DNA from 3 places in the Rhizobium sp. RAF36 genome. Region 2 is predicted to be linked to each of the others. Evidence: predicted binding sites of a transcription regulator. Region 2 holds the regulator's gene; each other region holds the start of a gene.
What was found. The regulator PhoB, encoded in region 2, activates phosphate uptake and scavenging genes when phosphate is short. The targets are predictions, from matches to a motif close to TGTCATNNANCTGTCAT.
Positions count from the first base shown of each region.

Region 1 (5,002 bases), on a different contig from region 2:
ACATCTCGTCGGTGGTGCGCACGACCACCGGCAGAAAGATGAAGGCGAGCGCGATGCCGCCGGCATAGCCGGAGAAATGGCCGGTCTGGCGGACGACGAGCTCATAGACGAACAGGCCGATGATGATTGACGGCGCCGACAGCAGGATATCGTTCATGAAGCGGATGACCGCGCCGATCTTCTTGCCGCGGCTGAATTCGGCCAGGTAGGTGCCGGCCAGAATGCCGATCGGCGTACCGATGATGACGGCGAGCACGACCATCATCAGGCTGCCTGCAAAAGCATTGGCGAGGCCGCCGTCTTCACCAGGGGGCGGCGTCATCTCGGTGACGAGCTTCAGGCTGAGCGCCGAGAGACCGTTGACGAGCGTCGTCCAGAGGATCCAGACGAGGAAGATCAGGCCGAGGCCGGTGGCGCCGGTGCAGAGCGTCAGCGCGATGCCGCTCTTGATCTGGCGGCTGCGATAGATGGAGTTGGAACCGGCCATCTTATTCGCCTCTCTGCTTTGCCATGCGCAGCAGCATCAGCTTGGCGGCGGCAAGGACGATGAAGGTCACGACGAAGAGGATGAAACCCAGCGCGATCAGCGACGACAGATAGATGTCGGTATCGGCTTCGGTGAACTCGTTGGCGATGGCGGCGGCGATCGAGTTGCCGGGCTCCATCAGCGAGACGGCGATATTGTGGGTGTTCCCCAGCACGAAGGTGACGGCCATCGTCTCGCCGAGCGCGCGGCCGAGGCCGAGGAAGATGCCGCCGACAACGGCGGTACGGGTGTGCGGGATGACGATGTCGCGCACCACTTCCCAGCGCGTCGAACCCAGCGCATAGGCCGATTCCTTCAGCTGCGCCGGGACGACCAGGAAGACGTCGCGCATGACCGAGGAGATGTAGGGGATGATCATGATCGCCAGCACGATGCCCGAGGTCAGCATGCCGATGCCCATCGGGGCGCCCGAGAACAGAAGGCCGATGCCGGGGATCGGGCCGAGCCAGTCGATCAGCGCCGGCTGAACGTAATCCGACATGAAGGGCGCGAAAGTGAACAGGCCCCACATGCCGTAGATGATCGAGGGAATGCCGGCGAGCAGTTCGATCGCGCCGCCGATCGGTCCGCGCAGCCAGCGCGGCGCCACTTCGGTGACGAAGACGGCAATGCCGAGACTGACGGGAACGCCGATCAGCATGGCGAGCGCAGAGGTCACCAGCGTGCCGTAGATCGGCACCAGACCGGCAAAATGCTGGGCAACAGGGTCCCATTCGGTACCGGTGATGAAGCCGAAACCGAAGGTGCGGAAGGCGAGAAGACCGCCCCATGCCATGGAGATTGCCGCCGCCAGGAGTGCGGCGAGAACGAACAGGCCGCAGCCCATCACGATCCAGTGGAAAATGCGGTCGCCGTTGGCGCCGTCGCGGCGCTTCACATCCGGCACGACGGCCGGCAGCGATGCCAGTGCTTCACTCATATCGATACTCGACTTGCTTTTGAGGGGGCGTCAAAGCAAACGGGGCAGAAAGCGAATGCTCCCTGCCCCGGCATTTCCAGGACTTAGCCCTTGAAGGACGCCGTCCAGTAGTCTTCGATCTGCTTCACCAGCGTGGCCGGCAGCGGAACGTAATCGAGGGAAGAGGCTTCCTTCTGACCGTTCTCGAGTGCCCACTTGAAGAAGGCGAAAGCAGCCTTGGAGCGCTCGGCATCCTTCGGCTCCTTGTACATGATCGCCCAGGTGGTGGCGGTGATCGGCCAGGCCTTTTCGCCAGGCGCGTTGGTCATGATCAGGTAGAAGTCCTGGGCCTTGCCCCATTCGGCGCTGGCAGCAGCAGCCGAGAAGCTATCTGCATTCGGCTTCGGATACTGACCGGAGGCGTTCTGAACGAGAACGAAGGGCAGCTTGTTCTGGAGGGCGTAGGCGTATTCGACGTAACCGATCGAATCTTTCACGCGGGTGACGTAGGCAGCGACGCCTTCGTTGCCCTTGCCGCCGATGCCGACCGGCCAGTTGACGGCAGTGCCTTCACCGACTTTGGACTTCCAGTCCGGGTTGACCTTGGAGAAGAAGTTCGTCCAGTTGAACGAGGTGCCCGAACCGTCCGAGCGGTGAACGACGGCGATCTGGCTGTCGGGCAGCTTGAGGCCCGGGTTCAGGTCGGCGATCGCCTTGTCATTCCACTTGGTGACGTTGCCGAGATAAATGTCGGCGAGAACCTTGCCGGAGAGCTTCAGCTCGCCCGACTTGATGCCCTTGACGTTGATGACAGGAACGATGCCGCCGACGACGACCGGGAACTGGCCGAAGCCGCCAGCGCTGAGGTCTTCAGGCTTCATCGGGGCGTCGGACGCGCCGAAATCGACGGTCGCAGCCTTGATCTGGGCGATACCGCCGCCCGAGCCGATCGACTGGTAGTTCAGCTTGTCACCGGTCTGCTTGTTGTAATCCGCGGACCACTTGGACAGAACCGGATAGACGAAGGTCGAACCGGCGCCGGTGATGTCGGCGGCAGAGGCGGACACTGCGAGCGCAGCAACCAGGCCGGCGCCGAGGCAGGCCGAAAGAAGTGTTTTGGTGAGCATATGGTCTCTTCCCTGAATGGAACGAACAATCGACGAGACCGGCGCCATGGAGGGGGTATCCACTGGCAAAGGGCGCTGAAATTCCCGTCGCAAAGGCGGGCTAGGCGCTGCACATTACAGTTTGATGACAGTTCTGCGACAGTTCGAAGTCGGCCGCCGATGCCCCACATAGCGTGCAGGACTGTTCGTTCACTAAATCAAGGATTTAACCTGTAAGGCTCTGTAAACATTACAAAATGTTAATGTCGGACTGCGTTGGTTTGACGCAGCCCGGCAAAAACCGGAGCCTTATGCAATGCCGTAGCGGCTGGCCGGCTTGTTGTGTGAGAGGTTGGGTCCGAGCGCATGGCGGGCGGCGTTCAACGCTTCAAAATCGGCCGGATCAGGAAGCGACGGGACGGTGACGAGTTCACCCTGGTCGAAGCCGGCAAGGGCCGCATCGACGAGATCGGTGACGTCCATCACCATCGACGGCGGCAGCTGATCAACCGAGCCGCCAGCGCGTTCGAAGATCTCGGTGCGGGTCAGGCCCGGAAGAACAGCTTGAACCTTGACGCCCTTCGGGCTGGCCTCGGCATGGATCGACTGGGTCAGGTTGAGCACAAAGGCCTTGCTGGCATTGTACGTGCCGTGGAAGCGTTCGGCGAGGAATGCGACCACCGAGGCAATGTTGATGATGGCGCCCTTGCCGCGCTTCGCGAAGGTCTGCGCCGCTGCGACACCGAGGCGATTGACGGCCACGACGTTGATCTCGATCATCGTTTCGAGATAGTCGATATCGTCTTCGAGCAGTGCGCCTTTAGGGCCGACACCGGCATTGTTGACGAGCAGCGTAATCGCCTCGTCCTCGCGCAGGCGCTTCTCGACCTTTCGCACGTCTTCCCTGTTCGTCAGATCCGCCTGCAGGACCTCGGCCTTGATGCCGTGAGCGGTGGTGAGCTTTTCAGCCAGGGCATTCAGACGGGCTGCATCACGGGCGACCAGCAGCAGATCGTATCCGCGCATTGCGAGACGATCGGCATAGGTGGCGCCGATACCCGAGGAGGCGCCGGTAACGAGAGCTGTACCAAGGGAGGAAGTTGACATCGTGAAATCCTTTTCGATGCGTTGGTAATTAGTGGTATATGCCACTATATTGAGATCAACGACATCTTGCGCAAGGGCGCACCGAAGAAATTATCGAAGACGATTGACGGCCGGCAGCAATCCGGTGACACCGGATCAGGAGAACGACGATGGACGAAAAAATACCGGGCTTCGAAAGCTGGACCGTTTGCAGCAACAGCGCGCTTCGCCGCGCGACCCGCCAGCTCGGGCAGCTCTATGAGGAGGTCTTTGCGCCAAGCGGGCTGAGAGGCACGCAGTTCGGGCTACTGACGCAGATCCATATGAACGACAAGCCGTCGCTGAAATTCCTGGCCGACGGGCTGGTGATGGACCTCTCCGCCCTCGGACACACGCTGAAGCCGCTAATCCGGGACGGGCTGGTGGAGCTGGTGCCCGACGAAAAGGACAAGCGCGTCAAACGGGCGACGCTGACGGAGGCCGGACGGGCAAAATGGGAAGAAGCCAACCGTCTCTGGGCCGAAGCACGCGACCGCTTCGAAAACGCCTTCGGCACTGAAGCGTCGGAAGAATTGCGCAAAACCCTGAACCGCATTTCCTCCCCCGCTTTCGCGGAGAGTTTTAGGCGCTGAGGTTCGGCACTCAGACCCTGATCACATAATCCTTGCGAGTCGTTTCAACGACTTCCCAGGTTCCGTTGAAGCCGGGTCTGAGGATCATACGGTCGCCGGCCTTGAGATGCACCGGTTCGCCGCCGTCTTCGGTGACGATCGAATGGCCTGACAGCACGTTGAAATATTCCCACTCATCGTAGGAAATCCGCCATTTGCCGGGTGTCGCTTCCCAAATGCCGGCGTAGAGGCCGCCTTCGGCTTCCTCCAGGTTCCAGGTGCGGAATTGCGGATTGCCGGAAACGACGCGGTCGGCGGCGGGCGCGCCCACTTCGGGCTCGACGGACGCCGGGTCGAATACGAGTTGATGCGGCATGCTATCTCCTATCGGGCAGATGTCAGAAGCTTGACGCCGAATCCCATGAAAATGAGGCCGGCCATCGCGTCGATGCGTCGGCGTCCTCGCGCATAGGCGCCTGATACGGTAGGGTTTCGCAAGACCGTCAGAACGAAGGTATACCAAAGCGAAGAGACCAGAACCATCGTCACCACGGCCAGAGCGCCATGCACCCAGGAATGGTCGGCAGGCAGGGTGGCGGCAAAGAGACTGGCGACGAAGACGGCCGATTTCGGATTGGCGAGATTGGTTATCAGGCCGGAATAGAAGGCCTGCCGGCTGCTCATGGCGGGGCGGACCGCAGGTTCGCCCAGCGTTGCGGACTTGCTGCAGGTCTTCCACAAAAGCTTGGCGCCG
Region 1 is NZ_JBFREC010000005.1:111,421-116,422, forward strand. It holds gene pstA (phosphate ABC transporter permease PstA) at 1-487, opposite strand, end outside; gene pstC (phosphate ABC transporter permease subunit PstC) at 489-1,466, opposite strand; gene pstS (phosphate ABC transporter substrate-binding protein PstS) at 1,550-2,572, opposite strand; gene AB4Z25_RS18570 (SDR family NAD(P)-dependent oxidoreductase) at 2,861-3,658, opposite strand; gene AB4Z25_RS18575 (MarR family transcriptional regulator) at 3,808-4,269, shown strand; gene AB4Z25_RS18580 (cupin domain-containing protein) at 4,280-4,624, opposite strand; gene AB4Z25_RS18585 (LysE family transporter) at 4,633-5,002, opposite strand, start outside.
Region 1: pstS (phosphate ABC transporter substrate-binding protein PstS) is a predicted target of PhoB. The motif match lies at 2,686-2,702, and genes of this name have one in related genera.

Region 2 (5,002 bases):
CTTACAAGATGATCGGCCAGGACGTTTCGGTCTATTATGGCGAGAAACGTGCTCTTTTCGACGTCAAGCTGAACATCCGCGAAAACACTGTGACTGCGCTCATCGGTCCGTCCGGCTGCGGCAAGTCCACCTTCCTGCGCAGCCTGAACCGTATGAACGACACGATCGATAATTGCCGCGTCACCGGCAAGATCACGCTCGATGGCGATGATATCTACGATCCGGATATCGACGTCGTCGAACTTCGCGCCCGCGTCGGCATGGTGTTCCAGAAGCCGAACCCGTTCCCGAAGACGATCTATGAAAACGTCGCCTACGGCCCGCGCATCCACGGTCTCGCCAAGTCGAAAGCCGACATGGACCAGATCGTCGAGACCAGCCTGCAGCGTGCCGGCCTCTGGAACGAGGTCAAGGACCGTGTGCATGAATCCGGCACCGGCCTCTCCGGCGGTCAGCAGCAGCGTCTCTGCATCGCCCGTGCCGTCGCGGTCTCGCCTGAGGTCATCCTCATGGACGAACCCTGCTCTGCGCTCGACCCGATCGCTACAGCAAAGGTCGAGGAGTTGATCCACGAGCTGCGCGAAAGCTACACGATCGTCATCGTGACGCACTCCATGCAGCAGGCGGCCCGCGTCTCTCAGCGCACCGCCATGTTCCACCTCGGCAACCTCGTCGAGGAGAACGATACCGACAAGATGTTCACCAATCCGGACGATCCGCGCACCCAGGACTACATCATGGGCCGCTTCGGCTGATCTTTGGCGTCACGACTTCCGATAGAGACACTCAAGGACATTTCCCATGGCATCGACACATATCTTTTCTGCATATGACGAAGATCTGAAGTTCCTGACCCGCCGCATCTCCGAAATGGGCGGTCTGGCGGAACAGATGGTCTCCGACGCTGTGCGCGCGCTGGTCAACGGCGATGGCGCCCTGGCGCAGAAGGTCATCTCCGACGACGTGATCCTTGATCACGCCGAGCGCGAGATCAACGACAAGGCGATCGTCACCATCGCCCGCCGCCAGCCGATGGCGTCGGACCTGCGCGAGATCATGGGGTCGATCCGCATCGCCGCCGACCTCGAGCGCGTCGGCGATCTTGGCAAGAACACCGCCAAGCGCGTTATCGCCGTGCAGAGCACCGGCGTTCCGCGCAAGCTCGGCCGCGGCCTGGAGCATCTCTCCGAACTGGCGCTCGTCCAGCTCAAGGAAGTGCTCGACGTCTACACGACGCGCGCTGCCGACAAGGCGAAGTCGATCCGTGAGCGCGACGAGGAAATCGACGCGATGTACACCTCGCTGTTCCGCGAGCTCCTGACCTACATGATGGAAGATCCGCGCAACATCACCAGCTGCACGCATCTCTTGTTCTGTGCCAAGAACATCGAACGCATCGGCGACCACGCCACCAACATCGCAGAAACCATCTACTACATGGCGACCGGCGCCCAGCCGGAGGGCGAGCGTCCGAAGGACGACACCGCCAACACCGTCGGCGCGGTCACGGAATAATATCCGGACCGGGCCTCAGGAGACAGAACAGAATGATCCCGAGAGTTGCAGTCGTTGAAGACGAAGAAGCACTGAGCGTGCTTCTTCGTTACAATCTCGAAGCCGAAGGTTTCGAGGTCGACACCATCCTGCGCGGCGATGAGGCGGAAATCCGCCTTCAGGAGCGGACGCCGGACCTTCTTATCCTTGATTGGATGCTGCCTGGCGTATCAGGCATCGAGCTTTGCCGTCGGCTGCGCATGCGCCCGGAGACCGAGCGCCTGCCGATCATCATGCTGACGGCGCGCGGCGAGGAAAGCGAACGCGTTCGTGGCCTCTCGACCGGTGCCGACGACTATGTCGTCAAGCCGTTCTCGACGCCCGAGCTCGTCGCTCGCGTCAAGGCGATGCTGCGCCGCGCAAAGCCTGAAGTTCTCTCGACCGTGCTGAAATGCGGCGATATCGAACTCGACCGAGAGACGCACCGCGTTCATCGCAAGACCCGCGAAGTCCGTCTCGGACCGACCGAGTTTCGCCTGCTGGAATTCCTGATGGCCTCTCCCGGCCGCGTCTTCTCGCGCTCGCAGCTTCTGGATGGCGTCTGGGGTCACGACATCTATGTCGACGAGCGCACTGTCGACGTCCATGTCGGCCGTCTGCGCAAGGCGCTGAACTTCTCCAATATGCAGGATGTCATCCGCACCGTTCGCGGCGCTGGATATTCGATGGAAGCTTGAAGCTTTCGGAATTGAGACACAAAAAAACGGGCCGTAAGGCCCGTTTTTCGTTTGTGCTTACCCGGCTCAGTTTGCCCGGGCTGCTGCCCTACGGCGCTCGTTGACCGGTTGGTAGGCCAGGCGCTGGTGGTAGGTGCAGTAAGGCGAAGAATCCGGGCTTTCGCAGCCGCAGAAGTGAAAATCGTCCTTCAAGGGATCGCCGACCGGCCACTTGCAGGTGCGCTCGGTGAGTTCCGTCAGGCCGAGGCGGCGGGAGATCGGGACGATCACATTCTTGGCGGGACGGTATTCCATCTCCTCCATGACGTCGATTTCGATCTCTTCCTTCAGCATCGTCGCGCCCTGCTGGCGGGTGACCGTACGGGTCGTCGCCAGACGCGATGCGTAGGTTGGGGCGCGGGGTGCTGCCGCCGTACGCTTGGGAGCGCGGGCAGCCGTGGCGTTGCCGCCGGCCTTCGCACGGCCCGGCAGCGCCAGACGGTGAACCTTGCCGATAACGGCGTTACGGCTGACGCCGCCAAGCTGGGCAGCGATCTGGCTCGCGCTCAGCCCTTCGGACCACAGTTTCTTGAGTTTCTCGACCCGCTCGTCTGTCCAGTTCATGCCCTGTGTCTCCGCCGTTTAAGCGTTGCGAAGGCAGAATCCCTCACTGTTTGCCCCGAACGAATCCGGCACAAGAAACGCTTGACTAATTTTGGTGACTAGTTCCGCCGCATGCAGTCTAGTAATTGAGTTTTAACCTAGTGTGAGGCTGACTCCGTGACAAGAGTCGCAGGAATCCGGATGAATCGAATTCGGGGTTTTCCCCAACTTGCTTCCCCTGAGAGTCATTTCTGCAACATTAGCTGTTGATAAAACGCGACATTGCTTGAGCGTCTCTCAGAAGCCACGAAAGCCGCAGTTTTGTTGACATTGCAGTGCGAAAAGTAAATAGTGCCAGTCGCCGCCGAAAGGCGGCATTTTTAATTTTTCGGACCTGGTTTTTTAGCCGGAGTCCGGTTGCCCGTAACGCTGACAGGAGACCGCGCCATGGCTGAAGCCGCGCCGCTATATGATACCTATTCTCGTGCCCCATTGCGGTTCGAGCGAGGTGAGGGCGTGTGGCTGATTACCGAAACTGGCGAGCGATATCTGGATTTCGGTGCCGGCGTCGCGGTGACCTCGGTCGGCCACAGCAATCCGCATGTCGTGGATACCCTGAAGGCACAGGCCGACAAGGTCTGGCACCTGTCCAACATCTATGAAATCCCCGGGCAGGAAAAGCTCGCCAGGCGGCTGACGGAGGCGACTTTCGCCGACAAGGTGTTCTTCACCAATTCCGGCGCGGAAGCCCTGGAATGCGCGATCAAGACCGCACGCCGCTACCAGTATTCGAAGGGCCATCCCGAGCGCTTCCATATCATCACGTTCGAAGGCGCCTTCCACGGCCGGACGCTGGCAACGATCGCTGCCGGCGGGCAGGAGAAGTATCTGGAAGGCTTCGGCCCCAAGGCGCCGGGTTTCGACCAGGTGCCCTTCGGTGATATCGACGCCGTCCGCGCCGCAATCACTGATGCGACCGCAGGCATTCTTATCGAGCCGGTTCAGGGCGAGGGTGGCATTCGCCCGGTGACCACCGAGTTCATGAAGGCGCTGCGCGCGCTCTGCGACGAGAAGGGCCTGCTGCTCATTCTCGACGAGGTCCAGACCGGCGTCGGCCGTACCGGTAAGTTCTTTGCCTGTGAGTGGTCCGGCGTGACCCCTGATATCATGGCTGTCGCCAAGGGCATCGGTGGCGGCTTCCCGCTCGGCGCCTGCCTGGCAACGGCGGAAGCTGCGTCCGGCATGAAGGCCGGTACCCACGGCTCGACCTATGGCGGCAACCCGCTCGCCATGGCTGTCGGCGGCGCCGTGCTCGACATCGTCCTTGCTGAAGGCTTCCTGCAGCACGTTCGCGACGTCGCTCTGATCTTCCGCCAAGGCCTGGCATCGCTCAAGGACCGCTATCCCGACGTGATCGAGGATATCCGCGGCGAGGGTCTGCTGCTTGGTATCAAGGCCGCCGTTCCCTCGACCGAACTTCTGGCTGCCATCCGCGGTGCGCACCTGCTTGGCGTGCCCGCCGGCGACAACGTTGTGCGCCTGCTGCCGCCTTTGGTCGTCACTGCCGAGGAGGCCCGCGAGGGTCTTGCCCGCATTGAGCAGGCTGCCGAAAGCATTCGCGCATCGAAGGCCAAGAAGACGGCTTGAACGGATAGATGCCTTCCGGGGCAAACAGGTAAGGACGACATGGCTTCCCCCAAACACTTCCTCGATCTTTCGGCGATGAGCTCTGCCGATCTGCGCGTCATCATGGACGACGCGATGCTGCGCAAGCAGGCGTTCAAATCAGGCAAGGGCGACAAGCCGCTGGCCGGCAAAATGCTGGCGATGATCTTCGAAAAGCCCTCCACCCGGACGCGCGTCTCCTTCGATGTCGGCATGCGCCAGCTGGGCGGCGAGACGCTGTTCCTCTCGGGCACCGAAATGCAGCTCGGCCGCGCCGAGACGATCGGCGACACGGCCAAGGTTCTGTCGCGCTATGTCGACGCGATCATGATCCGCACCACCGAGCATCACCGCATGCTGGAGCTTGCCGAACACGCAACGGTACCGGTGATCAATGCGCTGACGGATGATACGCATCCCTGCCAGATCATGGCCGACATCATGACCTTCGAAGAGCATCGCGGCCCGGTCAAGGGCAAGACGATCGCTTGGACCGGCGACGGCAACAACGTGCTGCATTCGCT
Region 2 is NZ_JBFREC010000002.1:433,029-438,030, forward strand. It holds gene pstB (phosphate ABC transporter ATP-binding protein PstB) at 1-755, shown strand, start outside; gene phoU (phosphate signaling complex protein PhoU) at 802-1,515, shown strand; gene phoB (phosphate regulon transcriptional regulator PhoB) at 1,548-2,231, shown strand; gene AB4Z25_RS08060 (GcrA family cell cycle regulator) at 2,298-2,834, opposite strand; gene AB4Z25_RS08065 (aspartate aminotransferase family protein) at 3,261-4,460, shown strand; gene argF (ornithine carbamoyltransferase) at 4,500-5,002, shown strand, end outside.

Region 3 (5,002 bases), on a different contig from region 2:
CGACCGCGGCATCACCTATTCCGAAAACATCCCCGAGAATGCCACACTCACAGATGGCAGCTGGTGGCCAAAGGATTACAGCGGCGAGCCGCAGGTTTCCTTTTCCGCCGAAGAGGCAGGCGAACTCGGCCTCAAGATTGGCGATACCGTCACTGTCAACGTGCTGGGCAGAAACATCACCGCGCGGATCACCAACCTGCGCAAGGTCCAGTGGGAATCACTGTCGCTGAACTTCGTGATGGTCTTTTCGCCGAATACGTTCCGTGGCGCCCCGCATGCCTGGCTGGCAACGCTGACCGATCCCTCGGCAAGCGCGACCGAAGAGACAGCGATCCTGAAGACTGTCACCAACACCTATCCGACGGTGACAAGCGTCCGCGTCAAGGATGCGATCGATATCGTCAATCAGCTGGTCGGGCAGCTTGCGACCGCGATCCGCGCGGCGGCGTCGGTCGCACTCATTGCCTCCATCCTGGTGCTGGCAGGCGCGCTCGCCGCCGGAAACCGGGCCCGGACGCACGATGCGGTGGTGTTGAAAACGCTAGGCGCAACGCGCGCCATGCTCATCCGCGCCTTCAGTTACGAGTATCTGATCCTCGGCGCGGCCACCGCCATCTTCGCGCTTCTGGCAGGCGGCGTGGCAGCATGGTTCATCGTCAGCCGTATCATGCGGCTACCCTCCGCCTTCCTCCCGGATGTCGCGGGTCTGACGATCGTCACCGCCCTGGTGCTGACCGTCGGGATCGGCCTGATCGGAACCTGGCGCATCCTCGGCCAGAAGGCGGCACCCGTTCTGCGCGAGCTCTAGGGCTGGCACTGGTAATGCAGCGCCCGATAAAATAGCTTCACCTTACGGCGATTTAACCCCGCCGTCGGTTGCAAGGGCCTTGTTTGCAAAGGGCGAAAGCCTCATATTGACCGCAGGCATGCTGGAGCTCCGCAGCGGCGCCCGGGTCGCAAAGCCCGACACCGTATTCACATCGGAGCTTGTAAGAGGAAACTATGGCTGACCTTCGTAACTACCAAAGCCGGGCGCAGACTGGCGAGATGATCGACCAGGGGCTGCGCTCCTATATGCTCAAGGTCTACAACCTGATGGCGCTGGGTCTGGCGATCACGGGTGTAGCCGCCTTTCTGTCTTTCCAATTCGCCTTTGCCGACGGTCAGCTGACCGCCTTTGGCCAGGCCATCTATCTGAGCCCGCTGAAGTGGGTCGTCATCCTGGCTCCTCTGGCCATGGTGTTCTTCCTGAGCTTCCGGATCAACCGCATGAGCGTTTCGGCCGCGCAGACCACCTTCTGGATCTACGCCGCGCTGGTGGGTCTGTCGCTCTCGTCTCTGCTGCTGATCTATACCGGCCAGAGCGTGGTGCAGACATTCTTCATCACCGCCGCCTCGTTCGGCGCACTGTCGCTCTACGGTTATTCGACCAAGCGTGATCTCTCGGCCATGGGCTCGTTCCTGGTGATGGGTCTGTTCGGCCTGATCATCGCGTCGATCGTGAACATCTTCCTGGGCTCGTCTGCCCTTCAGTTCGCGATCTCCGTGATCGGCGTCCTGATCTTCGCCGGCCTGACGGCCTACGATACGCAGCGGATCAAGGAAATGTACTACGAAGCCGATGGTGCCGAAGTCATGGGCCGCAAGGCGATCATGGGCGCGCTGACGCTCTATCTCGACTTCATCAACCTGTTCATGTTCCTTCTGCAGTTCATGGGTAACCGCAAGTAAGACGGAACTGTTGACGGCCAGACCGTCTGGCCGAATGCGAGACAACCGAGCCGCCTGCAACAGAGATGTTGCAGGCGGTTTTGTTTTTCGGAGTGTGGATTGGGCGCTGTGGTCACGCAGCTGGCAAATAGCGGCCAGCCTTGCGCTTCTTAAAGCTTGCGCGCCGCCAGGCGCCGACGGTCGAGCGCAACATGGTCGGAGCCGCGCTTCGTCAGGCGAAATTGCCGCTTCTGGAACTCGCCGCGAATCTCGATAAAGCCCTTCTCCTCGGCTTCGTTCAAGGTCTTCAGGCTGGTGCCCTCAGGGGGAGACTGCCAATCAATGCCGACGGCGGCGTGCAGCAAAACCAGGATCTTGATAATGGCGTTTCTCCATGGCTGACGCATGCGGCCGATCTGCCGCCTGACGCAAAGGCCTGTTCCGCGAAAGCTGTTCTCTAGAAGCTCTGGCGGGTTCGGTCAACTCGCCGGCCTTGGCCACCACACGGCTGTCATCTCCGGCTTGCCGGAACAGAAGGCAGCGGAACAATCACGACGACGGCAGGCAAGTGCCCTGCATGGTCCAGATATCCTTATTCGCTTTTCCTGTTGCCAAATCTCGCGCCGGATGGTTTTCAGCCTGAACCACATTCCAGACATCGGCCGCCCAATGACCGTTAATCTCCGCGATATCGCCATCTCCGACCTCGATGCCATCACCGCGATTTACCGTGAGGCGGTGCTGTCAGGCGTCGCCAGCTACGAGATTGCCCCGCCGGAACGTCAGGAGATGGCCACGCGGCTGGCTGCCATAACGGGCCAGGGCTACCCCTATCTCGCCGCCATTGACGAAGACGGCGTGCTGCTGGGCTATGCCTATGCATCCGCGTTCCGCACCCGCCCGGCTTACCGATGGATGGTCGAGGATTCGATCTATCTGGCGCCGGAGGCCCGGGGAAAGGGCGTTGGCAAGACGTTGCTCGCGGAACTGATTGCCCGCTGCACGGCGCTTGGCTTCCGGCAGATGGTCGCCGTGATCGGCGGAGCCCATCCGGCATCGATCGCGCTGCATCGTTCATTGGGTTTCGAGGAAACCGGCCTGCTCAAGGGTACCGGCTACAAGCACGGCCGCTGGCTGGACACCATGCTCATGCAGCGGCAGCTGGGCGAGGGAAAGGATACCGATCCGGACCCCTCGGTCTATCCAGGCAGCCTTTACAAGGGCTGACGGCTATTTGTCGACGAGCTTCAGCACCTTGTCGAACACCTTCAGCACCTGCTGCAGCTCGTGGCCGCGCTTCAGGATCATGCCGTTGGTGTTGACGACGGAATAGGCGCCCTGCTTGTTGGCAAGCTTGGGGTCTTTCTCGATGGTGAAGAGCGGCATTTCGCCGGAGCGCTTGAAGACGGAGAACACCGCCTTATCCTTCATGTGGTCGATTGCGTAGTCTTTCCACTCGCCCTCACCGACCATGCGGCCGTAGACCCACAGGATCGCATCCAGCTCTCGCCGGTGAAAGGTCACCGGCAACGGATCCTTATTCTGCTTGTATTCTTTAAGATCGACGACGACTGAGGAACTATTGTCGGCGGAACGGTGATCGCCATGCCGCAAATCCGGCTGATCTGTCATCAGTCTCCCAAGGCCTCTCGCTTATGACAGGAGAGTGACAGTTTGCCCGACCCGCCGCAAATTGCAAGTGCGGCCAGTCATCACATTAAGCATATGCTATGCAATCTCCTGAGCGCCGCAATTCAGTCAAAACAGCGCCTCATTTGCAGGGGAAATTCCGCTCACCGATTTGGCGCCAGCGCGCCAAAGGGCCCGGCTGAGCGTATCGACCTTAACCCCAGCCCCGAATACGATTAGCCGGGCCGCCCCGTTTTCCATCCTGAACGGATGAAACTTTCAGATATTTTTCCCGGCCATGACGACGGTTGCGCCCAGGATCGCGGCCGGATCACCGTCAGCCGTAGCAGCCTGTAACAGGATTGCACAGCCTTCAAGGTCGGCCTTTTGCAGAACCGTTGCAGGTAAAGTCAGGCTTGTTGCCTTTCCGTCCCACATTCCGACAGTTTCAATGTCGCTTACGCTGTTGATATAGGAAATCTTCTGGCCGCTGTTTTCGCCCTTCTCGACGTCGATGGTCTTTTCCTTGTCGAAATAGACCATCACCACATTGGCTTTCCCCTGGCCGGCGCCAATCTTGATCTCCAGCTCATCGCCCCGCATCTGCGCATCGATAGGGACATTCAGCCCCTTGCCGTCGGTCGAAAAGCCATCGATCTTGCCGTTGATCGCCGAGAGATCGGAGCCGGTCATATGATCACGGCCGTTGACGACGACCTGCGGCGTGTAAACGTTGCTGCGGCCGAGCATGCGGGCATAGCCGTACTGACGCTCGGTGTTCTGCTTGGAACTCAGCGTGTCGGTCCAGCCGAGATAGTTCCAGTAATCGACATGATAGGCGAGCGCGATCACATTGCCCTGGCCAACGATCTTGCGAAATGCGGCATCGGCAGGCGGACAAGATGAGCAGCCCTGCGAGGTAAACAGTTCAACGACGCCCTTCGGCTTGCCGTCTTCGGCTTGAAGTGGTGCTGCGAGCACCAGACCGGCAATCAGCGAAATCAAAAAACGCGGCGACATTGCAACCTCTTTATCCAGGACATCGGGCGAACGAAGGCCGCGCGGCCTGATTGACGACCGTAGAGATAATCCTTCCGGTTCCAAACGGGAAGTAACGAAGGGGTGAGACATCCCCGCCCGCCGCCATGCCGGGAACACATCGCCGTGAGCCCCGTCCCCGCAAAGAAAAACCGCCGGAGATTGCTCCCCGGCGGCGATTATCATGTGCTTGTCTTAAGAATTAAGCAGCGAGGTCGCGCAGAACCGTCTGCAGGATGCCGCCGTTGTTGAGGTAGATGACCTCATCGAGCGTATCGACACGCGACAGCAGCGGGACGTCCTTCACCGAGCCGTCGCCGTAAGTGATCTTGGCGATCTTCTTTTCGCGCGGCTTGATGTTCTCGAGACCTTCGATCGTGACGATTTCATCGCCCTTGAGGCCGAGGCTTGCCCAGGTCGTGCCTTCTTCGAAGACGAACGGGATGATGCCCATGCCGACCAGGTTCGAGCGATGGATGCGCTCGAAGGACTGGGCGATGACGGCCTTGACGCCGAGCAGGTTGGTGCCCTTCGCAGCCCAGTCGCGCGACGAGCCGTTGCCGTATTCGACACCCGCGAAGATGACGAGCGGAACGCCCTCGGCCTTGTACTGCATGGCCGCGTC
Region 3 is NZ_JBFREC010000006.1:276,503-281,504, reverse strand. It holds gene AB4Z25_RS21545 (ABC transporter permease) at 1-808, shown strand, start outside; gene AB4Z25_RS21540 (Bax inhibitor-1/YccA family protein) at 1,003-1,731, shown strand; gene AB4Z25_RS21535 (hypothetical protein) at 1,881-2,117, opposite strand; gene AB4Z25_RS21530 (GNAT family N-acetyltransferase) at 2,380-2,937, shown strand; gene AB4Z25_RS21525 (DUF2794 domain-containing protein) at 2,941-3,342, opposite strand; gene AB4Z25_RS21520 (DUF1223 domain-containing protein) at 3,619-4,359, opposite strand; gene acnA (aconitate hydratase AcnA) at 4,580-5,002, opposite strand, start outside.
Region 3: AB4Z25_RS21525 (DUF2794 domain-containing protein) is a predicted target of PhoB. The motif match lies at 3,366-3,382, and genes of this name have one in related genera.